4 regions of the Mycobacterium sp. NGS50 genome follow, and region 1 is predicted to be linked to each of the others. Evidence: riboswitches for the same ligand, from Rfam matches in the RefSeq annotation. Region 1 holds a riboswitch; each other region holds the start of a gene.
What was found. Region 1 has a riboswitch for cobalamin ahead of AC5Y36_RS11870 (ABC transporter substrate-binding protein). Riboswitches for the same ligand answer to the same signal wherever they lie in the genome.
Positions count from the first base shown of each region.

Region 2: linked by a shared signal. The riboswitch ahead of metE (5-methyltetrahydropteroyltriglutamate--homocysteine S-methyltransferase) and the one ahead of AC5Y36_RS11870 (ABC transporter substrate-binding protein) in region 1 are both predicted to bind cobalamin.
Region 3: linked by a shared signal. The riboswitch ahead of AC5Y36_RS17015 (PPE domain-containing protein) and the one ahead of AC5Y36_RS11870 (ABC transporter substrate-binding protein) in region 1 are both predicted to bind cobalamin.
Region 4: linked by a shared signal. The riboswitch ahead of AC5Y36_RS17045 (magnesium chelatase subunit D family protein) and the one ahead of AC5Y36_RS11870 (ABC transporter substrate-binding protein) in region 1 are both predicted to bind cobalamin.

Region 1 is NZ_JCALCW010000014.1:9,675-15,470, forward strand. It holds gene cobN (cobaltochelatase subunit CobN) at 1-1,441, opposite strand, end outside; cobalamin riboswitch at 1,474-1,604, opposite strand; cobalamin riboswitch at 1,601-1,790, shown strand; gene AC5Y36_RS11870 (ABC transporter substrate-binding protein) at 1,828-3,018, shown strand; gene AC5Y36_RS11875 (FecCD family ABC transporter permease) at 3,015-4,061, shown strand; gene AC5Y36_RS11880 (ATP-binding cassette domain-containing protein) at 4,058-5,788, shown strand; gene AC5Y36_RS11885 (DUF7676 family protein) at 5,785-5,796, shown strand, end outside.
Region 2 is NZ_JCALCW010000012.1:132,041-137,836, forward strand. It holds gene AC5Y36_RS11130 (NAD(P)H-dependent amine dehydrogenase family protein) at 1-201, opposite strand, end outside; gene AC5Y36_RS11135 (LLM class flavin-dependent oxidoreductase) at 198-1,178, opposite strand; gene AC5Y36_RS11140 (SDR family oxidoreductase) at 1,288-1,947, shown strand; cobalamin riboswitch at 2,017-2,246, shown strand; gene metE (5-methyltetrahydropteroyltriglutamate--homocysteine S-methyltransferase) at 2,385-4,652, shown strand; gene AC5Y36_RS11150 (IS110 family RNA-guided transposase) at 4,983-5,796, shown strand, end outside.
Region 3 is NZ_JCALCW010000023.1:70,600-76,395, reverse strand. It holds gene AC5Y36_RS17030 (precorrin-2 C(20)-methyltransferase) at 1-887, opposite strand, end outside; gene AC5Y36_RS17025 (precorrin-8X methylmutase) at 884-1,552, opposite strand; gene AC5Y36_RS17020 (ferredoxin-like domain-containing protein) at 1,549-2,439, opposite strand; cobalamin riboswitch at 2,507-2,671, shown strand; gene AC5Y36_RS17015 (PPE domain-containing protein) at 2,709-4,331, shown strand; gene AC5Y36_RS17010 (exodeoxyribonuclease III) at 4,343-5,185, shown strand; gene trpS (tryptophan--tRNA ligase) at 5,182-5,796, shown strand, end outside.
Region 4 is NZ_JCALCW010000023.1:76,764-81,669, forward strand. It holds gene AC5Y36_RS17030 (precorrin-2 C(20)-methyltransferase) at 1-257, shown strand, start outside; gene cobM (precorrin-4 C(11)-methyltransferase) at 254-1,021, shown strand; gene cbiE (precorrin-6y C5,15-methyltransferase (decarboxylating) subunit CbiE) at 1,007-2,218, opposite strand; cobalamin riboswitch at 2,222-2,351, shown strand; gene AC5Y36_RS17045 (magnesium chelatase subunit D family protein) at 2,364-4,304, shown strand; partial or broken gene cobO (cob(I)yrinic acid a,c-diamide adenosyltransferase) at 4,304-4,906, shown strand, end outside.

The DNA of each region.
Region 1 (5,796 bases):
CGAATCCACGCGGCGGCTGGATCATCAGCACGATGTTGCCGGATCGCATTGCGGCCAACACGATCTCACCGTCGTCGTTGACGAAAAGCCTGCCGGGCGCCGGACCCCACGCCTGGGTCATCGCATCGCGCAGTTCCGCCGGAAGTTCGGCGGTCCACTCGGCGTACTGCGCTGTGCTCACGCGCACCTGCGCGTCGGACAACTGCACGGCGCTCAGCCAGTCCTCGTCCTGCCCGCCCGCCTCGATCAGGGTGTGAATCAGCCGGTCCCCGGCCAGCGTTTCGTCATCGATGTCCAGCACCCCGAATCCGTCGCCGACGTCGTAGCCGGCGGCGGCCAGCCGGTGCAGCAGCCGCACCGCCGACGCCGGGGTGTCCAAGCCGACCGCGTTGCCAACCCGGGAATGCTTGGTGGGATACGCCGACAGCACCAGCGCCAGCTTCTTCTGTGCGTTCGGCACCCGCTGCAGCCGGGCGTGCTTGACCGCCACGCCGGCGACGCGACCGCAGCGCTCCGGATCGGCGACATAGTGCGGCAGCCCGTCGTCGTCGATCTCCTTGAACGAGAACGGCACCGTGATGATGCGGCCATCGAATTCGGGGATGGCGATCTGGGTCGCCGAATCCAGCGGGGACACCCCGTCGTCGTTGCTTTCCCAATCCGTCCGCGACGACGCCAGGCACAACCCCTGGAACACCGGGATATTCAGCGCGGCGATCCGCTCGACGTCCCAGGCGCCGTCGTCGTCCCCGGCGCCGACCGTGGCGGTGGCGTTCATCGCGCCGCCGGCGGCCAGCATGCACACCACCACGGCGTCCAGCGTGGCCAGCGCGTCGAACAGCTCGTCGGGGGCGTTGCGCAGTGACGCCGCGAAGATGGGTATACCGGCCGCTGCGCCGACCGCATCGATGGCGTCGGCCAGCGCGTGGGCGAAGCCCGCGTTGCCGCTGACCTCGTGGGCCCGGTAGTACAGCACCCCCACCCGCACCGCGTCCGCAGCCTCGGCCGGCTCGCCCCTTTCCCGCTGGGCGTATCCCCATTCCGGGATCACCACCGGCTCGTGGAAACCCTCCCCGGTCAGCAGCACTGTGTCGCACAGGAACGCATGTAGCTGGGCGAGGTTGGCCGGCCCGCCCTCGGCCAGGTAGGCGTGCGCCTGCGCGGCCACACCGATCGGGACCGTCGAACACTCCATCAGCTCGGCGTTGGGTGCGCGCTCGCCTCCGAGCACCACCAGCGGCAGCCCGCGTTCGCGGACCACCGCGAGTTCGCTTTCGATCTCGGCGGATGATCCGAGCACCCGCAGCACCACGACGTCGGCGCCGTCCAGCACCGGTTCGATCGGTTGGCGGGCCGGGTTGCCGAGCCGGAATGTCGCGCCACTGGCGCGTGCGGACAGCAGGTCGGTGTCCGAGGTGGACAGCAGGGCGATGCGTCGCATAACGAGGGTCCTCCCGAGGGGTTCGCGCCCCTTGTCGTCGGATGCCCGCGGCCAGTATCTGACTTGGAACACGCCCCCAACACGCGCCCCTCACAGTGGCGGAACCGTCCCGGATTTCCACCGGGTTCCTGTTTGCCACGAGACGGCGGCCAGCCTAACGCAGCGAACATGCGAGAATGTCGCCGGTAAGGCGATGACGACATGAGGAAGCCGGTGCAATTCCGGAGCGGTCCCGCCACTGTCATCGGGGAGTGACCCTCAACAGCCACGGCCCGCCACGTGTGGGGCTGGAAGGCGAGGCGAACAGTGATCCGAGAGCCAGGAGACTCACGTCATCGCGTCCTGCGTACCGGGGCGGTGTACCCCGAGGAAGCTGATGCACGCCCATGCCCGGTGCGCTGCGGGTAGCCCGCACGCTAGCCATAGCGCTGGCCATCTCGATGGCCGGCTGCTCTGCCGAACACGCCTCCCCCGCAACGGATACGCGGCCGGGCTGCATCACCGACTTCGATCCGGCCGCCGACTACTTCCCGGACAAATCGACACTGTCGGAGGCCACCAACTTCTCGATCGACTACCACAACAGCTACCAGGTCCTGACCGTCAAGCGCCCCTATCTCGGCGGCGAACCGGTGTCCTATGTGTTGGTGCGCTGCGGTGCGCCTGCACCGGCGCCGGCCGGCGAGCTCGCCCACGCCCAACAGATCACGATCCCGGTACGCGGCCTGTATTCGGGTTCGACGACGCATCTCGCGATGATCACCGAGCTCAGCGCCGCCGACGTGGTGACCGGAGTGGCCAGCCCGGCCACGGTCGCTGATCCGCAGATCCGCCGACGCATCGACGCCGGCCAGATCGTCGGCTACGCACCGGGCGGCCAGATCAACGTCGAGACCGTGCTGCACGCCGGCCCCGACGTCTTGGTCACCCCGGGCATGGACGACCCCGGCTATCCCAAGCTGCGCGAAGCAGGCGTCCCGGTGGTCGCCGACGCCGAATGGCTGGAGCCCACGCCGCTGGGCCGGGCCGAATGGGTCAAGATGTTCGCCGCGCTGACCGGAACCGAGCGGCAGGCCGGGCACGCGTATCAGGCCATCCGCGACCGCTACCGCGCCCTGGCCGCACAGGCCGCGTCGGCCACGCCGGTCGACGTGCTGGTCGGCACCATGTATTCGGGCAGCTGGTCGATGCCCACCGGCGGCAGCTACTCCGGCCGCCTGGTCGCCGATGCCGGCGGTGTCTACCCGTGGCTGGCGGACACCGGCGCCGAGAACCGGCAGTTGAACTTCGAGTCGGTGTACGCCCGCGCCGGAAGCGCACCCCTGTGGCTGGTCACCGACGATTGGAAAACGGTGGGCGACGCGGTGTCCCAGGACAGTCGGTACGGCGAGCTCGCCGCGGTCCGCAGCGGACAGGTGTGGTCGGCGACCAAGGCCGTCGGGACGCAAGGTCACAACACCTACTGGGAACGCGGGACGGCGCGACCGGATCTGCTGCTCGGCGACCTGGTTGCGATCCTGCACCCCGAGCTGGCCCCCGGCCATGCATTCGAGTTCTACCAACGAGTGGCCCGATGAGAACACCGACGCGCACCACGCTGGTGTTGGCCGGCCTCGCCGCCGCAGTGCTGGCGCTGGCGCTGCTGGGGCTGGTGCTCGGTCCGGTGCGCGTGCCGCTGGCCGACACCGTCCGGGTGCTGTTGGGCATGCAACCCTCCGATCCCCGCTGGCAGGTGATCGTGGCGAACATGCGGCTGCCCCGGGTGCTCACCGCGCTGGCCGCCGGGGCCGCGCTCGGGGTTGCCGGCCTGCAACTGCAGACGCTGTTCCGCAACACCCTGGCCGACCCCTACATTCTCGGCGTCAGTTCCGGCGCCAGCCTCGGCGTGGCGCTGGTGGTGCTGCTCGGTGGGGCGGCCGGCGCTGGATTCGCCGCCGGTATGGCCGGGGCCAGCCGCGCCGGTGGGGTCATCGCGGCAGCGCTGGGTGCCGCGGCGATGCTGACCCTGGTGCTGACGCTGTCCCGCTGGACCCGTTCGGCGGCGACGCTGCTGCTGATCGGGGTGATGTTGGGCGCGGCCAGCACCGCGTTGGTGAGTCTGGCGATGGTCTACGCCGACCCGCAGCGGGTGCAGCAGTTTCTGCTGTGGGGGCTGGGCAGCTTCGCCGGAACCGGCTGGGCCGATCTGCGGCTACTGCTACCGCTGGTGACGGTCGGGCTGGTCGCCGCGACGCTGACGATCCGGCCGCTCAACGCCTTGCTGCTCGGCGAGAGTTACGCGGCGACGATGGGTATCAACGTGCGCCGGGCGCGGGTCATCACGGTCGGCTCGGCGTCGCTGCTGGCCGGTGTGACGACCGCGTTCTGCGGGCCGATCGCCTTCCTCGGCCTGGTGGTACCGCATGTGGCCCGCATCGCCGTCGGCACCTCCGATCATCGTGTGGTGGTACCGGCGGTGACGTTGCTGGGTGCGACGGCCGCGCTCGGGTGCGGCATCGTCAGCCAGGTGCCGGGTAGCAACCTGGTGATTCCGGTCAACGCGGTCACGGCGCTGGTCGGAGCCCCGGTTGTGATCACCGTGCTGCTGCGGACCCGTCGCGGATCGGGGTTGCCCGCATGACGCCGGCGGTTGAACTTGTTGATCTGGCAATCGGCTACCGCACCCGGCGCCGGTCGGTGACGGTGGCAACCGGGCTGGGGGCACGGGCCCGCCGCGGCGAACTCACCGTGCTGATCGGCCCCAACGGCGCCGGCAAGTCCACCCTGATCCGCACGTTGGCCGGGCTGCAGCCCGCGCTCGACGGCCGTGTCTTGCTCGACGGCGCCAACCTCACCGGGCTGCCCCGTGACGAGCTGGCCCGCCGGGTCGCGGTGGTGCTGACCGAGCGGATCGAACCGGGGCTGCTGTCGGCCCGGGAACTGGTCGGGCTCGGCCGCATTCCGCACCTGGGATTGGCTGCCCGGCTGCGTCCGGCCGACGAGCAGATCGTGGACTGGGCGCTGGCGGCCACCGGCGCGCAGCATCTGGCCGATCGGCCGGCGGCGGAGCTCTCCGACGGTGAATGCCAGCGGGTACTGACCGCGCGGGCGTTGGCCCAGCGGCCGGGGCTGCTGGTGCTCGACGAGCCGACCGCCTTCCTCGATGTGTCTTCGCGGGCCGGTCTTTTCGGGTTGCTGCGCGAGCTGGCCCGCGACCAGCAGTTGGCGGTGATACTGAGCACCCACGACCTGGAGCTGGCGTTGCGGGTGGCCGATCGGGTCTGGCTGCTGGATCCGGCCGGCACCCTGACCGATACCGTCGGTGAGGAATTGATGCTGGCGGGGCGCATCGGCGCGATGTTCGACACCGACACGTTGCGCTTCGACTCGGCCAGCGGCATGTTCGCATTCGGCACCGGAACTGGCGCTCGGACCGCTCGCGTCGACGCCCCGGAGCCGTTGCGTGCCGCACTGATCCGGGTGCTGTCACGAGAGGGGTGGCATGCGGCGACGCCCACCGAAACCTCCGAAGCTATCGTCACCGCCGCCGATCCTGACGCTGTCACGGTGCGTTCCGGCGCTGATGCCGACACTGTCGCACTGCGTGATCTGCCGCAGCTGCTGCGCGGGCGGGCACCGAGTTCACTGCGCTGCGCGCCCGAAGCCCACACGGTTTCGGCGCTGGGCGAGTTGTCGGCCGTCAGCCCCTATTTCGCGGTCTCGACCGGGCCGGCCGATGGTGCCTGCTGGCACGCGGTAACCCGGCTCTACACCGACCAGCGGCTGCTGTCGCAGGCGGTCGATGACGTCGCGCAGCGCCTCGGGTCCGCGGATCGCCGGGTGGCGGTGTCAACGTTGTTCCTGGGGCACGCGGCGCGGCTCTGGTCGATCGGATTGGGTGCGCTCGCCCAGCACGGACTGTTGGTGGATCTGGCTCCCGAACAATTGTGGTACCGCGAATCCGACGGCACCGCTCGGCTGCACCTGCCGAATCCGTTGGCCTGGCAGGGGGAAAACCTGCAGCCACGATTGGCCGACATGATCCTGGACCGGCATCTGGCGCCGCTGGCCGACGCGGTGCGCCGGCTCGGCCCGATCTCGGAGCTGCTGCTGCGCGGCAACGCCGCGTCCGCGGTTCTCGGAGCCGCCCGCACCCTGGCAACCGAGCCGGGCTGGGAACTCGCGCGCACCCTGTGCGCAGACGAACGGCTCACCGGCGCCGTGCGTTTCGCCGCATCCGGCACCGGCTACCGGCGCACAACCTGCTGCCTGTTCTACCGCACGCCCGGCGGCGGGTTGTGCGGCGACTGCGTGCTCACTCGCAAACCCCAGGTTCGCCAGGACCGAAACAGGAAGGGAACCTCATGACCGAGAAC
Region 2 (5,796 bases), on a different contig from region 1:
GATCAGCGCCTCGGCATCCTGGGTCGCCGCGACCCCGATCGCGGTGCCTCCGGCCAGCTCGCCGGCGTCGCGCCCGACCTTGTCCGCGGAATGTACCCAGACGCCAATGAGTTCCAGGTCCGGGCGACGCCGGACAGCGTCGATGGCGATGGAGCCGACGCCTCCGGTCGCCCACACGACCACTCGGGTCTTCGGATTCATGCGTGACCCCCAGCTCGAGCCACAGCCGACGCCGCACGTTCCAGATACGGCCAGGCCAATGCGGGTGGCAGACCGGCACACAGCGGCAGCAGCGGCAGGCTGCGGCCGGTGCGCAGATGCCCGACGGCTTCGTCCACGGTGAAAATCCGGTAGGGGCCCGGCGCGGCACGCAATTCGTCCACGCTGGCGGCCCGCGAGATGCTGGCAACCGTGTCGTCGCCGTGCCGGTACTGTGCGGCGGTCACCGCGTCGTGGAGCAGATACGGGCCGAGCTCGCACCAGGCGCGGTCCACGTCGTCGGCGACGAACACCGTGGTCGGCGCGTCGTCGTCGGGAAACCGCGCCGGCCCCGGCTCCCTGCCGTGGGCCCTGCACTGGTCCTCGTAAATTTGTTTGAGACCACCGGAATTCGTCTGGGCGATGAATCCCAGTCCGTGACGAGCCGCTCTCCTGGCCGCCGGCGCGCTGCCGCCGGCGATCATGATGGACGGACCGCCGGGCGTCACGCACGGCGGCGTCAGATGGATGCGGCGGCCATCGTGGTGCACCGGCTCACCGCGCAACAGGTGCAGCAGCAGGGTCAACTTGTCGTCAGCCAAGCGGCCTCGCCGGTGCATGTCGATGCCGAAGTGTGCGTACTCCTCGGCACGGTGACCCAGGCCGAAGGCGTAGGCCACGCGCCCCTTGCTGATGATGTCCAGGACGCTCATCTCTTCGGCCAGCCGGACCGGATCCCAGAATGGCAGCACCACGGCGGCGAGCATGATCGCCAGTGCGTTCGTGCGGGCGGCGATCGCCGCGGCCAGCACCAGCGGCGACGGCAGGTGACCGTCCTCGGTCCCGTGATGCTCGGAAAGCACCGCGGCGATCGCGCCGCGCGTCTCTGCCCAGCCACACATCTCAATCGCTGCGGCGTACAGCTCCGCGGTCGGCGCTCCCGCCGCGGGAGCGCGCATGTCGAAGCGCAGGGTCAACATCTCGCGGTGGCTCCTTTGCGGATCACGCCAGACTATAAACTAATATTTGTTCCCATCGGAAGGGTCCGGCCGATCGCGTGCCCACGTCGTGGCGGGTAGCGTCGGGTACATGGCACGCATTGTCGTTATCGGCGGTCACGGCAAGGTCGCCCTGCAGCTGACCCGCATCCTGAGCGACCGCGGAGACCAGGTCACCTCGGTCTTCCGCAACCCCGACCACGCCGAGGAGGTCGCGGCAACCGGCGCCACTCCCCTGGTAGCCGACATCGAGCAACTGGACACCGCCGCGCTGGCCGACCTGCTGGCCGGCCACGATGCCGTGGTGTTCAGCGCGGGTGCCGGCGGCGGTAACCCGGCCCGCACCTATGCGGTGGACCGGGACGCGGCGATCCGCGTCGTCGATGCCGCCGGGCAGGCCGGTGTGCGCCGGTTCGTGATGGTGTCCTATTTCGGCGCTGGGCCCGATCACGGTGTGCCCGAGGCTAACTCCTTCTTCCCGTACGCCGAGGCCAAGGCCGCCGCCGATGCTCATCTGCGGGCCAGCGATCTGGACTGGACGGTGCTCGGGCCCAGCCGGCTCACCCTGGAGCCGGCCACCGGCGGCATCGCGTTGGGTCCGGAGGCCGGGAAAGGTGAGGTGTCACGGGAGAACGTCGCACGGGTCGTCGCCGCCGCCCTGGCTGACGGCACGACGATCCGGCGCACAATCGAATTCAACGACGGTGACGTGCCCATCGCCGAGGCGCTGGCCAGCCGACGGGACCTTTGACTCGAGGCGCGTGCGAAGGCCTCGCCGGAAAATCGGAGGGGTGATCGCGGCAGTGCGTTCACGGGGTAATCTCCAAAGCGCAGCTGGTCTGCTGACGGCGCCTGTGCGGCGTCAGCATCGAGCGAGGCGTATGCGTCGCGAGAGGGAACCCGGTGAGAATCCGGGACTGTCCCGCAGCGGTAAGCAGGAACGACCGCCGTCAACGGCACTGGTCGAAGGACTGGGAAGCGACGGCTAGTAGGAGCACCCAGCGGTGCGTGCCTGTGAGTCCGAAGACCTGCCAGCTGTGCCGGGCGCGCCGCGTCCGGCGGCTTACCGCCTCGTGGAATGGGCGTCCGGCCGTCACGGTTGCACCTGCTATCCCGTCAGCATGGGCCGTGACCGGATCGGTTTGCGTCCGCCGGCGGTGACCACCCCCGCGAGTGAAGGACGAACTTGTGAGCGCTCAACCGTTTACCGCCACCATCATCGGCTCACCGCGCATCGGACCGCGGCGCGAGCTCAAACGTGCAACCGAGGGCTACTGGGCCGGTCGCACCAGCCGCGCCGACCTGGAATCGACCGCCGCCACCCTGCGCCGCGACACCTGGGCGGCGCTGGCGCAGGCGGGTCTGGATTCGGTGCCGGTGAACACCTTCTCCTACTACGACCAGATGCTCGACACCGCGGTCCTGTTGGGTGCGCTGCCCGCCCGGGTGGCCGGTGTCGCCGACGACCTCGACCGCTACTTCGCCGCGGCCCGGGGCACCGACGAGATCGCCCCGCTGGAGATGACCAAATGGTTCGACACCAACTACCACTACATCGTGCCCGAGATCGGGCCTGACACGAAGTTCGCGCTGAATCCGACCAAGGTGCTGACGGAGCTCAAAGAGGCTCAGGATCAAGGTATTCCGGCCCGCCCGGTGATCATCGGCCCGATCACCTTCCTGCTGTTGAGCAAGGCCGTCGACGATGCGCCGGCACCGATCTTCCGCCTCGACGAACTGACCGACATCTACGCCGAGCTGTTGGGCAAGCTGGCCGAGGCCGGTGCGGACTGGGTGCAGCTGGACGAGCCGGTGCTGGTCACCGACATCGCCGCGGAGGCGCCCGCCCTGGCCGAGCGGGTCTACACCGTGCTGGGTTCGGCGGCCAACCGGCCGGCGATCTTCGTCGCCACCTACTTCGGTGAGCCGGGCGCGGGGCTGGCGGCCCTGGCCCGCACCCCGGTGGAGGCGATCGGCGTCGACCTGGTCTACGGCTCTGGGGCCTCGGTTGCCACGGTGCCCGAATTGGCCGGCAAGACCCTGGTCGCCGGGGTGGTCGACGGACGCAACATCTGGCGCACCGACCTGGAAGCCGCGCTGGGCAAGCTGTCCACCCTCGGCAGCGCGGGCGCGGTGGCTGTGTCTACGTCGTGTTCCACGCTGCACGTGCCCTACACCCTGGACGCCGAAACCGGCCTGGACGACAACCTGCGCAGCTGGTTGGCGTTCGGCGCCGAGAAGGTCACCGAAGTGGTGACGTTGGCGCGCGCCCTGCGCGACGGGCGTGACGCGGTCGCCGACGAGTTCGCCGCCTCGGCGGCCGCTGTGGCGTCGCGCCGAACCGATCCACGCCTGCACAACGGACAGGTGCGGGCGCGCATCGAGACGATCACCGCCGCCGGCGCCCACCGTGGATCGGCGACGGCGCGCCGCGAGGCACAGGACGAGCGGCTGGACCTGCCGCCGCTGCCAACCACCACGATCGGGTCCTTCCCGCAGACCGTCGAGATCCGCAAGGCCCGCGCCGCGCTGGTCGCCGGGGAGATCGACGACGCGGAGTACACCCGCCGGATGCAGGCCGAGATCGCCGCCGTGATCGAGCTGCAGGAGCAGCTTGGCCTGGATGTGCTGGTACACGGCGAGCCGGAACGCAACGACATGGTGCAGTACTTCGCCGAGCAGCTGGACGGCTTCTTCGCCACCGCCAACGGCTGGGTGCAGTCCTACGGCAGCCGCTGCGTGCGTCCGCCGGTGCTCTACGGGGACGTCGCCCGCCCGCATCCGATGACGGTGCAGTGGGCCACCTACGCGCAGTCGCTGACCGACAAGCCGGTCAAGGGCATGTTGACCGGTCCGGTAACCATCCTGGCCTGGTCGTTCGTCCGCGACGACCAGCCGCTGGCCGACACCGCCAACCAGGTGGCGCTGGCCATCCGCGACGAGACGGTGGATCTGCAGGACGCCGGCATCGCGGTGATCCAGGTCGACGAGCCGGCGCTGCGCGAACTGTTGCCGCTGCGCGACGCGGACAAGGCCGCCTACCTGAACTGGGCGGTCGGTGCGTTCCGGTTGGCGACCTCCGGGGTCGCTGACTCCACACAGATCCACACCCACCTGTGCTACTCGGAGTTCGGCGAGGTCATCGGGGCGATCGCCGACCTGGACGCCGACGTCACCTCGATCGAGGCGGCCCGCTCGCATATGGAGGTGCTCGACGACCTCAACGCGATCGGGTTCTCCAACAGCGTCGGGCCCGGGGTCTACGACATCCACTCACCACGGGTGCCCAGCAGCGAGGAGATGGCGGCGTCGCTGCGCGCAGCGCTGAACGCGGTCCCCGCGCAACGGCTGTGGGTCAATCCCGACTGCGGGCTCAAGACCCGTAGGACCGACGAGGTGACCGATTCGCTGCGCAACATGGTCGCCGCGGCCAAGGAAGCCCGCACCGGCGTCTAGTTCTCCACCGCGCCGCCACTCCGCGCGAGCAGCTATCCAGGGGGCTTGGCCCCGTGGTGGAGTCTGAAAATTTGGTGCGGCGTTCGGCTTGGTGAAGTGGTTGCAGCGGGCGTCGGCCGGGTTGACGCTTGAGGGGTGTTTCGGTTGACCCCGTTGCGTCTGTGTTGCCGGTGAGCACGGCGAGCAGCTTGGTGGCTGGAGGGCGCCCCTGTGTTGTGCGGGGGTGGTGGATTGTTGCCTGCGAGCACGCGAGAGAGACTCCTGTTTCTGTTTCGCTCTCCCCGGAACACGCTGGATAACAACAGTTTTGTCGGGAAGGGGTGATCGGTCATGGAGGTGGTTCATCCGCGGTGTGCTGGTCTTGATGTTTCCAAGAAGGACGTCAAGGTGTGTGTGCGGGTTCAGGGCCGGGGTCGGCGCGCCACGACGACGTCGGTGAGCACGTGGGGGTCAACGACCGAGCAGATTCTGGCGTTGCGGGAGCATTTGATCGCTGAGCAGGTGAGCTGTGTGGTGATCGAGTCGACGTCGGATTATTGGAAGCCGTTTTACTATCTGCTCCACGACGCGCTGCCCGTGATGCTGGTCAACGCCCATGCGGTGCGCAACGTGCCCGGCCGTAAGACCGATGTCTCGGATGCGATGTGGCTGGCCGATCTGGGGGCGCACGGGCTGGTACGGGCGTCGTTTGTGCCGCCGGAACCGATTCGTGTGTTGCGGGATCTGACCCGGGTGCGCACGGTGATCACCCGTGAGCGCACCAAAGAGATCCAGCGGCTCGAGAAGCTGCTTGAAGATGCCGGGATCAAGCTCTCAGCGGTGGCCTCCAACATCGTGGGGGTTTCCGGGCGGGCGATGTTGGAGGCGCTGATCGCGGGACAGCGTGATCCGGCGGTGCTGGCTGATCTGGCCAAACAGCGGCTGCGGGAGAAAATCCCCGCGCTGACCGAGGCGCTGCGCGGACGGTTCAATGAGCATCACGCGTTCATGACGCGGCTGTATTTGGATCGCATCGACGCCCACAGCGCCGACATTGCCCGCCTCGACGAGCGCATCGAGGAGGCGATTGCGCCCTTTCGTGGCGTCCGGGAACTGCTGATGAGCATCCCGGGGTTTTCTTGCATCGTTGCCGATGTGTTCATCG
Region 3 (5,796 bases), on a different contig from region 1:
TAGGGGCGATAGCCCACCACATGGTCGACCTCGGCCAGCGCGTCGGTCGCCTCGCTGGTGAGCCAGCCGTCGGGTCCCGGGCCCAGCCCGACGACCAGCAATTCGGCGGCGGGAGCCGACTCGACGGCGACGGCGACCTGGTCGGCCGGGGTGCGTGAGCGCCGCCCATTGCGGGAGTCGCCGTCGACGACGATCAGCGACAGATACGGCACCGTCGTCTCATCAACGTCGGTGACCGGCAGCCAGCGCTGCTCGGGATGGCTGGCGCGCTCGACGTAGCGGGCGTGCTCGAGGCGTCCGGCGGCGGACAGGGCGCGCCGCACGGCGGGGAAGGTACGGCCGAGCTTCATGATGATGGCGCCGTCGGTGTCGGCCAGTCGCGCCGCGAGTTCGTGCTCGGGCAGGGTGCCGGGCAGCACGGTCAGCACGTCGGTCTGGCGCACCAGCGGCGCGCCGAGCGCGGCGGTGGCGGCGCTGAATGCCGGTACGCCGGGGATGATCTCGGTGTCGAAGCGGCTGGCGAGCCGGTCGTGCATGTACATGAACGAGCCGTAGAACAGCGGGTCGCCCTCGGTCAGCAGTGCCACGGTGCGTCCCGCGGTCAGGTGGGCGGCCAGCCGTGCCGCGGAGGCCTCGTAGAAATCGGCGAGCGCCCCGGCATACCCGCCGGGATGGTCGGTGACCCCGGTGGTCACCGGGTAGCGCAACTCTTCCTCGATCACGTCGTCGGCGATGAGGTCAGCGGCGATGGTCCGGGCGTAGGACGCCTTGTTGACCCCGGCGTGATAGGCCACCACGTCGGCAGCGCCGATGATCCGCGCGGCCTTGCGGGTGATCAGTTCGGGATCGCCGGGGCCCAGCCCCACCCCGTAGAACCGTCCGCTCATTCGGCGTCCGACGCCAGCGCATTCAGCGCCGAGGAGGTGATCGCCGAGCCGCCGCGTCGGCCCCGGACCGTGATGAACGGGATATCGATGCCGTGGTCGGCGTGCAGGGCCGCCAGGGCATCCTTGGATTCGGCGGCGCCGATGAAACCCACCGGGCAGCCGACGATCACCGCCGGCCGCGGACCGCCGTCCAGGATCAGCTCCAGCAGGTGAAACAGCGCGGTCGGCGCATTGCCGATCGCGACGACGGCACCGGCCAGTACCGGCTCCCACAGCGAGACCGCCGCCGCCGAACGGGTCGTTCCCCAGTCGGCGGCCAGCGCCGCAACCCGGTCATCGCGCAGATAGCACAACACCTCGTTGCCGGCCGGCAGCCGGCCCGCGGTCACCCCGACCGCCACCATCCGGGTGTCGCACAGGATCGGTGCGCCGGCGGCCAGTGCGGCGCGCCCGGCCGGAACGGCGTCGGGGTGGATCACCAGGTCACCGGCCACGTCGGTCTGACCGGCCCCGTGGATCATCCGCACCGCGAGCCCTTCGGCCGCCGGGGGGAGGTGCGACAGGTCGGACTCGCGCCGGATCGTCGCGAACGATTCGACGTAGATCGCCGGGCCGTCATCGATGTACGGGTAGCGCCGGGTCGGGCGCCCAGCTGGGCCGGTCACGCAATCGTCTCCTGTGTTCGGGGGATCAGGATGCCGTGCCACGGCGTCACGACCAGGTCGGAGGTGCCGCCGGTCTCGGCCAACGCGCGTGCGAGGTCGGCGGTCAGCACCCCGCCGGGGATCTCCTGATGGATGCCGCCGGGCACCGCACCGTAGTGCAGCGGGCCGCCCGGGGCGGGTAGCCGCGGATCGGCGGTGCCGGCAGGCACCAGCGGCGCGGTCAACTCCCGGATGTGCCAGGGCGCATCCACCCCGTTCCCGCGGGCGGCGAGGAACGCCTGCGCCAGCGCGGCAAGGTGGCCGGGGGAGTCTTCCACGCGCACTACCTTGCCCCACTGCTGACCGATGCGGAGTTGGGCCTCGGTCTCGCTGAGCGCAACCAGGCCCAGATCGGTGCCCCGGGGTGCCGTCAGCCGGTCGAGCAGATCACCCCGCCCGTCGTCGAGGGTGAACAGGAAGCGGCCCGGCAGCCCGGCGAATCGCGGATCGCCGCACAGCAGCACATCCAGCCGTTGGGCTACCGGGCGCAGATCGGCCCGCCCGCCGCCGTATCCGCTCTGCGGGGAAACCAGGATGTTGCGGACCAGTTCGTGGGTGCGCGACGGCAACAACCCGGTCGCCTCGAGAGCGGACAGCACCGCCGGATCCAGCTGGCGGTCGCGCCCGGGCAGCCCGCGCAGTTGCAGGTTGGCGCGTTTGGTCAGGTGCAGTCGCCCGTCGCCGAACTCGTCGCTGACCGCCAGGAGCCGGGTCAACGACGCGACGGGCAGCCGTCCCCCCACCAGCCGCAGCCGGACCAGCAGTCCGTCCCCGGCAGGCCAGGGCCGTAGCGCACCCGGGCACAGGTCGGTCCGGGTGCGACCGCCCTGGGCGGATGAGGTCGGCATGCGCATCGCTTTCCGGTCAGTGGATTTCGCCCATTGATCGTGGCAGACGAGGCCTGGTGCAATAATTCCGCAGGTAAGGCGATGACGTTGCAGGAAGCCGGTGTGAATCCGGCGCGGTCCCGCCACTGTCATCGGGGAGCGACCCTCAACCGCCACGGCTCTTTGCGGAGTTGGAAGGCGAGGCGAGCTGTGATCCGAGAGCCAGGACACTGGCGTCATCGCATCCTGCGACCCGGGGCGGTGCACCCCGAGAGAGCCGACGAACGTCGATGACCGCGCCCATCTGGATGGCCAGCCCTCCCGAGGTGCATTCGACCCTGCTGTCCAGTGGTCCCGGAGCGGGTCCGATGCTGGCGGCCGCGGGCGCCTGGAGCGTGCTGAGCACCCAGTACGAAGAGACGGCCGGTGAGCTGACCGCGCTGCTGGGGGCGGTCACGGCCGGGGCCTGGGAAGGACCCAGCGCGCAAACCTACGCGGCCGCCCACGCGCCGTACCTGGCGTGGCTGTCGCAGGAAAGTCTCAACGCGGCCGCGATGGCCGCCGGACAGCAAACCACGGCCGCCGCCTACACCGCCGCCGTGGCGACCATGCCCACGCTGGGCGAATTGGCCGCGAACCATGCCGTACACGGGCTGTTGTTGGCGACCAACTTCTTCGGCCTCAACACCATCCCGATCGCCCTGAACGAGGCCGACTACGCGCGGATGTGGGTGCAGGCCGCCACCGTGATGAGCACCTACCAGGCGGTGGCTTCCGCGGCGGTGGCCGGCGCGCCGCAGAGCACGGCCGCACCGACGATCCTCACGGCCAACGCCGCCGCCGACGACGGTCCAGCTCTACCGCCGGATCAGCAGGGCGACATCCAGCAGTGGTTACAGCAGATCGGCTACACCGACTTCTACAACAACTACCTGCAGCCGATGATCAACCAGCTGATGGCGAATCCCTACCTGCAGTCGCTGCTCAACGGGATCGACCCGTATCTGCCGTGGGTCGGAAACCCGATTTCGTTCCTCGACCCGTTCAACATCGCGTTCGCGCTGGGCTATCCGATGGACTTCGGCACCTACGCCGCGTTCCTGTCGCAGACCTTTGCGTTCATCAGCGCGGACCTCACCTTGGCGTTTTCGTCCGGCAACCCCGCAGCGATCGCCTACACGTTGTTGTTCACCACCATCGAGGCCATCGGCACGATCATCACCGACACCATCGCGCTGCTGAAGACCCTGCTCGAGGAGACGCTGATCCTGCTGCCGGCCTTCCTGCCGCTGCTGACCATCCCGCTGGTGCCGTTGGCGGCGGCCCCGGTGATGCTGACCGGCCTCGCGGGCCTGGCCGGGCTGGCGGGACTGCAACCCGTCCCGCCGGTGCTCATCCCGAGCCCGCCGCCGTTTATGGCGCTGAGCCCGGCCCCGCCCCCGGTTCCCACACCGGCGCCGGCGCCCGCGCCCGCTCCGGCCCCGGCTCCCGCGGCGACACCTGCACCGCCGGCGCCCGGAGCCCCGCCCCCCACGCCCGCCGGCCCGCCGTCGGCAACCATGCAGGGTCTGGCCTACCTGGCCGGCGCGCTGCCCGCCGGTGCCCGGCGTCCAGCGGCCAGCAGCGCCCGCTCCCGCAAGGCCCCCGAGCCCGACAGCGCCGAGGCCCCGGCGGCACCGGTGCCCGCCGAGGAGCAGCCCGCAGCCCGGCGCCGCCGGCGGGTCAAGGCCACCCAACTCGGCCGGGGCTACGAATACATGGACCTCGAGCCGTCGGACTCCGACGCCGGTGCGCTCGGTTTCGCCGGCGCCGTGTCACGCCCGGGCGACGGACCGACCGGGTTGACCACGGTGGCCGGGCGCGGCGCGGCGGTGCCGATGCTGCCCAGCAGCTGGGATCACGACACTGGTTAATGTCGTGACCCGTGATCATCAGCACCGTCAACGTCAACGGCATCCGCGCAGCGGTCAAGCAACGCTCCGACGACAACCTCGGCCTGCTGGTCTGGCTGGACCAGACCGCCGCGGACGTGGTTTGCCTGCAGGAAACCCGCGCCGACGATGACCAGCTGACCACCGCGTTGGCGCCCGCGCTGGCCACCGGCTGGCACCTGGCCTCGGCCGATGCGCACCTGAAGGGCCGCAACGGTGTTGCGGTGCTGAGCCGTCGGCCGTTCACCGCGGTGCGCACCGGGTTGGACGGTGACGTGGAGTTCGCGCGGCACGGTCGCTACCTGGAGGTCGACCTGGACATGCCGGACACGGCCACCCCGCTGACGGTGGCCAGCGTGTACGTCCACACCGGGGAGGCCGAAACCGCGCACCAGCTGGAGAAGGAGCGCTTCATGGCGGCGCTGGCCGCCCGCATGGCGGTGCTGTCCCGCGAGCACCGCGACGCGGTGGTGTGCGGGGACTGGAACATCGCCCACACCGAGCACGACATCAAGAACTGGAAGGGCAACCTCAAGAAGTCCGGCTTCTTGCCCAGCGAGCGGCAATGGCTGTCCGACCTGCTGGCCGACGGCTGGGTCGACGTGGTGCGCGAACAGCACCCGGGGGTGGCGGGGCCGTACTCCTGGTGGTCGTGGCGGGGCAAAGCATTCGACAACGACGCCGGCTGGCGCATCGACTACCAGCTGGCCAACACCCGGCTGGCCGCGCGGGCCGGCGCGGCGCGAGTGGAACGTGCGGCGGCCTACGCGCTGCGCTGGTCGGACCACGCACCGGTGACCGTCGAGTACGGCCGTGACAAGATCGACGGATCATGAGCACCCGTGTCTTCTCCGGCGTCCAGCCCACCTCTGACTCACTGCACCTCGGCAACGCGCTGGGCGCGGTCACCCAGTGGGTCGGGCTGCAGGACGACCACGAGGCGTTCTTCTGCGTCGTCGACCTGCACGCGATCACCGTCCCGCAGGACCCGGCCACGCTGCGGCAGCGCACTTTGGTGACGGCCGCCCAGTACCTGGCGCTGGGGATCGACCCGGCCCGCAGCACCATTTTCGTGCAGAGCCACGTGCCCGCCCACACCGAACTCGCCTGGGTGCTGGGCTGTTTTACCGGGTTCGGTCAGGCGTCGCGGATGACGCAGTTCAAGGACAAGTCGCAGAAGCAGGGCGCCGACGCCACCACGGTCGGTCTGTTCACCTACCCGGTGCTGCAGGCCGCCGACGTGCTGGCCTACGACACCCAGCTGGTGCCGGTCGGGGAGGATCAGCGCCAGCACCTGGAGTTGGCGCGCGACGTCGCCCAGCGCTTCAACGCGCGCTACCCGGACACCTTCGTCGTGCCCGATCTGATGATCCCGAAGGTCACCGCCAAGATCTACGACCTGCAGGACCCGACCGCCAAGATGAGCAAGTCGGCGGCCAGCGACGCC
Region 4 (4,906 bases), on a different contig from region 1:
CGATCTACAACCCGGCATCGCGTGCCCGGCCCGACCAGATCGCAATCGCACGCAAAGTGCTGCTGGAACACCGCTTTCCGCAGACCGTGGTGGTCATCGGCCGCGACATCGGCCGGGCCGACGAGTCGCTGACCGTGACCACCCTGGGCGAGTTGGACACCGACGCGATCGACATGAAATGCCTGCTGCTGGTGGGGGCGTCGTCGACGAGGGTGACGCCGTCGGGCCGGGTGTGGACGCCACGGTGGGTGCGATGAGGACGCCGGTCGAGTTCGTCGGCGCCGGTCCGGGCGCTGCGGACCTGCTGACGGTGCGTGCCGCCCGACTGCTGGCCGACGCCGAGGTGGTGCTGTACCCGGGCAGCTACCTGGATCCGGATGTGCTCGAAGTTTGTTCTGGTGCGGCCGAACTCGTCGACACCCAGGATCTGGACCTGGACGCCATCGTGGAACGGCTGGTGCGGGCCCATGAGTCCGGGAACCGGGTGGTGCGGCTGGTGTCCGGAGATCCGTCGCTCTACAGCGCGGTGTTCGAGCAGACCCGTCGGCTCGACGCGGCGGGGGTGGCGTGGCACGTCACTCCGGGTGTGGCGGCCTACGCCGCCGCCGCCGCGGTCCTGGGCCGTGAGCTGACCGTGCCGCTGGTGGCGCAGTCGGTGGTGCTCACCCGCACCCAGGCCCGCTCCACGGCAATGCCGGCCGGTGAATCACTGGCCGCGTTCGCGGCCACCGGCGCCACCCTGGTGCTGCACCTGGCCATCACCCGCACTCGGGAGTTGATGGCCCAGTTGGCCCCCGAGTACGGGCCGCAGTGCCCGGTGGCCGTCGTCTACCGGGCGTCGCAACCCGACGAGTTGGTGCTGCGCGGCACCCTCGCCGACATCGCCGGGCAGGTTGAGGCGGCGGGCCTGCGTCAAGCCGCCGTGATCCTGGTCGGAAGGGCACTCACCGAAGGCCACGATTCGTGCGCCGGGGAGAGTCACCTCTACGATCCGGGCCGGGACCGATCACGGCAGCGTTAGCGCCCACTGTGTGACGGTGCGCGCCGGTGTCCACCCGGTGAAAGTACCGAGCGGGGCAACGTGTTCGGCGTGGATGCGCGTCAGCTCGCCGCCGTGCTCGCGGAACCCGGCGGCCAGCAGCGCCTCGGTCTCCAGGGTGACCGCGTGTGCGACCAGTCGGCCGCCGGGCCGCAGCGCGGCCAGGCAGTCGGCCAGTACCCCGGGCCGGCTCAGACCGCCGCCGATGAAGACCGCATCCGGTGCCGGCAGACCCGCCAGCGCCGCCGGCGCGGAACCGTGGACCACGGTGAGTGCCGGTACGCCGAGGTTGCGTGCGTTGGCTGAAATACGTTGGGCCCTGGCCTCGTCTGCTTCGACGGCGACGGTGCGACAGGCCGAGTGGGCGCGCATCCACTCGATGCCGACCGACCCGGCACCGGCACCGACGTCCCACAGCAACTGCCCGGGCACCGGCACCAGCCGGGCCAGGGCGATTGCCCGCAGATCGCGTTTGGTCAGCTGCCCGTCGTGCTCGTACGCCTGATCGGGTAAGCCGGGCACCCATCCGCAGCCGTGCCGCATCGGGCCGACCAGGTCCAGCGCGACGATGTTCAGCCGCGGAACCGGGCCTGCGAAACCCGCCGCGGTGCTCTCCCGCACCGATTCGGACTGCCCGCCCAGGTCACCCAGTACCAGCATCCGGCTGTCGCCGAAGCCGCGATCGACCAGCAGCGCGGCCAACTGGGCCGGCGTGGTCTCGTCGGCGGACAGCACCAGCAGCCGCCGGCCCGGTGCCAGTTCACGCAACACCGTGTGCACGTCGCGGCCGACGACGCTGATCACCGCGGTGGACTCCGCCGACCAGCCCAGCCGGGCCCGGGCCAACGCCACCGAGGACACCGCCGGCAACACCGTCACCCGGCCCGCGCCCAACAGCCCGACCAGGGTGGTGCCGACGCCGCTGAGCATCGGGTCTCCCGACGCGAGCGCGACCACCTTCCGGCCGGCCAGCCCCTCCAGCAGCCCCGGCAGACCGGCGCTCAGCGGCGACGGCCACGGCTGACGGTGCTGGCCTGCCACAACGGGCAGCAACTCCAGCTGGCGTGGCGCGCCGAGCACCACGTCGGCGTCCCGCACCACCGCGCGCACCGGTTCGGTGAGGCCGATCCAGCCGTCGGCGCCGATACCCACAACGGTGAGGCGATCGGGTGCAGGCACGGTGCTAGGGTAGCGGCGCGAGGTGCCAGGGAAGTCGGTGCGACTCCGACGCAGGCCCGCTACGGTGTTCCGCGGCGCATCCGACGGATGCTTCTCGGTCAGTCCGATTACCGGCTTCGCGTTACTCACGAGCGGAGCCTCACGTATGCAACAGCTTTACCCGTTCCCCGCCGTCGTCGGCGCGGACCCGGACGCGCCGGGCGGCCTGGACGACATGGCGCTGGCGCTGGTGCTCAGCACGATCTCGCCCACCATCGGCGGGGTACTGATCCGCGGCGAGAAGGGCACCGCCAAGTCGACGCTGGTGCGGGGCCTGGCCCAGGTACTGCCGCCGATCCAGGTGGTGGCCGGCGACCGGTTCTCGTCGGATCCCGCCGATCCCGATCCGCTCTCCCCCGACGGACCGTTCGGCGCCGACGCCGCCGTCGAAACGCGGCCGGTGCGGCTGGTGGAACTGCCGGTCGGCGCCACCGAGGACCGGGTCGTCGGCTCGATCCAGCTGGAACAGGCGCTCAGCGCCGGTGTCGTCGCATTCGAACCCGGGCTGCTCGCCAGGGCACACCGGGGCATCCTCTACGTCGACGAGGTGAACCTGCTGGCCGACCACCTGGTGGATCTGCTGCTCGATGCGGCCGCGATGGGGCAGCTCACCGTCGAGCGCGACGCGGTGTCGGTCACCCACGCCGCCCGCTTCGTCATCGTCGGGACGATGAACCCGGAGGAGGGTGAGCTGCGTCCGCAGCTGCTGGACCGGTTCGGCCTGACGGTGGAAGTCACCGCGCCACGCGATCCGGGGTTGCGCGCCGACGCGGTGCGCCGGCGGCTGGCGTTCGACGCCGACCCGGTGGCGTTCCGTAGCCGCTACGCCGAGGCCGAGAACCGTTTGCGCGCCCGGATTCTCGATGCTCAGGCGCTGCTGGCGCGGGTGCGGCTGGCCGACGACCTACTGCTCAAGATCGGCGAGGTGTGCGCGGCGTTCGACGTCGACGGGTTGCGCGCCGATATCGTCACCGCCCGCACCGCGGTGGCACACGCGGCGTGGCAGGGCCGCGACGAGGTGGCCGTTGACGACATACGGGTAGCTGCCCGGTTGGCATTGCCGCATCGGCGTCGGCGCAATCCGTTCGACGCGCCCGGACTGGACGAGGCGCAGCTCGAGGAGCTGCTCCCGCCCGAAGAGCCGGATCCGGAACCCGAACCCGACGGGCCCGGACCTGAGGGCGGCAGCGCGCCGGATCGAGGCGAGCCATCTTCGCCCGGCCAAGGCGGAACGAGCACGATAAGCGCCGATTCCCCGTACCGAGCACGGCTTTTCACTGTCAACGGCGTCGGGGACGGCCAGGCCGGGCGGCGCAGCCGCGCCCGCACCAGCATCGGGCGCCGCACCGGTGCCGCCCCGCTGCACGCGGCGGGCACCGGCCTGCATCTGTTCGAGACGGTTCGCGCCGCCGCACCGCACCAGGTTGCCCGCGGCCGCGCCGGCGGCCGTCTCCTGCTGGCGGCAACCGATCTGCGGCGCGCGACCCGCGAGGGCCGGGAAGCCAACCTGGTGCTGTTCGTCGTCGACACCTCCGGCTCGATGGCCGCCGCCGAGCGGATGCGTCACGTCAAGACCGCGATCGCCTCGCTGCTGCTCGATGCCTACCGGCGCCGCGACCGGGTCGCCGTGGTCACGTTCCGCGACACCGGCGCCCAGGTGCTGCTGCCGCCGACCGGGTCGGTGGAGATCGCGGCGGTGCGGCTCGATCAGGTGCCGGCCGGTGGCCGTACTCCGCTGGCCGAGGGTCTGGCCGAGGCCGGCGAAGTGATCCGGCGCGAGAAGCTCCGCGATCCGGCGCGTCGCCCGCTGCTGGTGGTACTCACCGACGGCCGGGCCACGGCCGGCGCCGATCCCGTCGAACGGTCCCGACAAGCCGCGGATCACCTGGCCGCACAACGTGTTTCCGCGGTCGTCGTCGACTGCGAGAACGGCAGGATGCGATTGGGACTGGCCCGCGCGCTCGCCGATCATCTACGGGCCGAATACATTCCGCTGCCTCAGGTGAGCGCCGAGGCACTGACCGACATCGTGAGAGGAGCCGCCTGATGCCGCAGGGGCAGCCGCTGACGGTGCCCGACGATCGGTTGACCACCCGGCAGCGTCGCAACCGGCCGCTGCTGGTGGTGCACACCGGGGACGGCAAGGGGAAATCCACCGCGGCCTTCGGATTGGCATTGCGTGGCTGGAATCAGGGATTCCGCATCGGCGTCTTCCAGTTCGTCAAGTCCGCCAAGTGGCGCGTCGGTGAGCAGACCGTGCTGGAGCGGCTCGGCACCTTGCACGACGAAACCGGTGAGGGTGGGACGGTCGAGTGGCACAAGATGGGTTCTGGCTGGTCGTGGAGCCGCAAGACCGGCAGCACCGAGGATCATGCGGGCGATGCCTTGGCGGGCTGGAACGAGATCAAACGCCGCCTTGCCGCCCAGGCTCACGACCTGTATGTGCTCGACGAGTTCACCTACCCGATCGACTGGGGCTGGGTGGACATCGACGACGTGGTGCAGACCCTGGTGAACCGGCCGGGTCACCAGCATGTCGTGGTCACCGGCCGGCGCGCTCACCCGCGACTGGTCGAGATCGCCGACCTGGTCACCGAGATGGCGAAGGTCAAACACCCGATGGACGCCGGCCAGAAGGGCCAGCGCGGT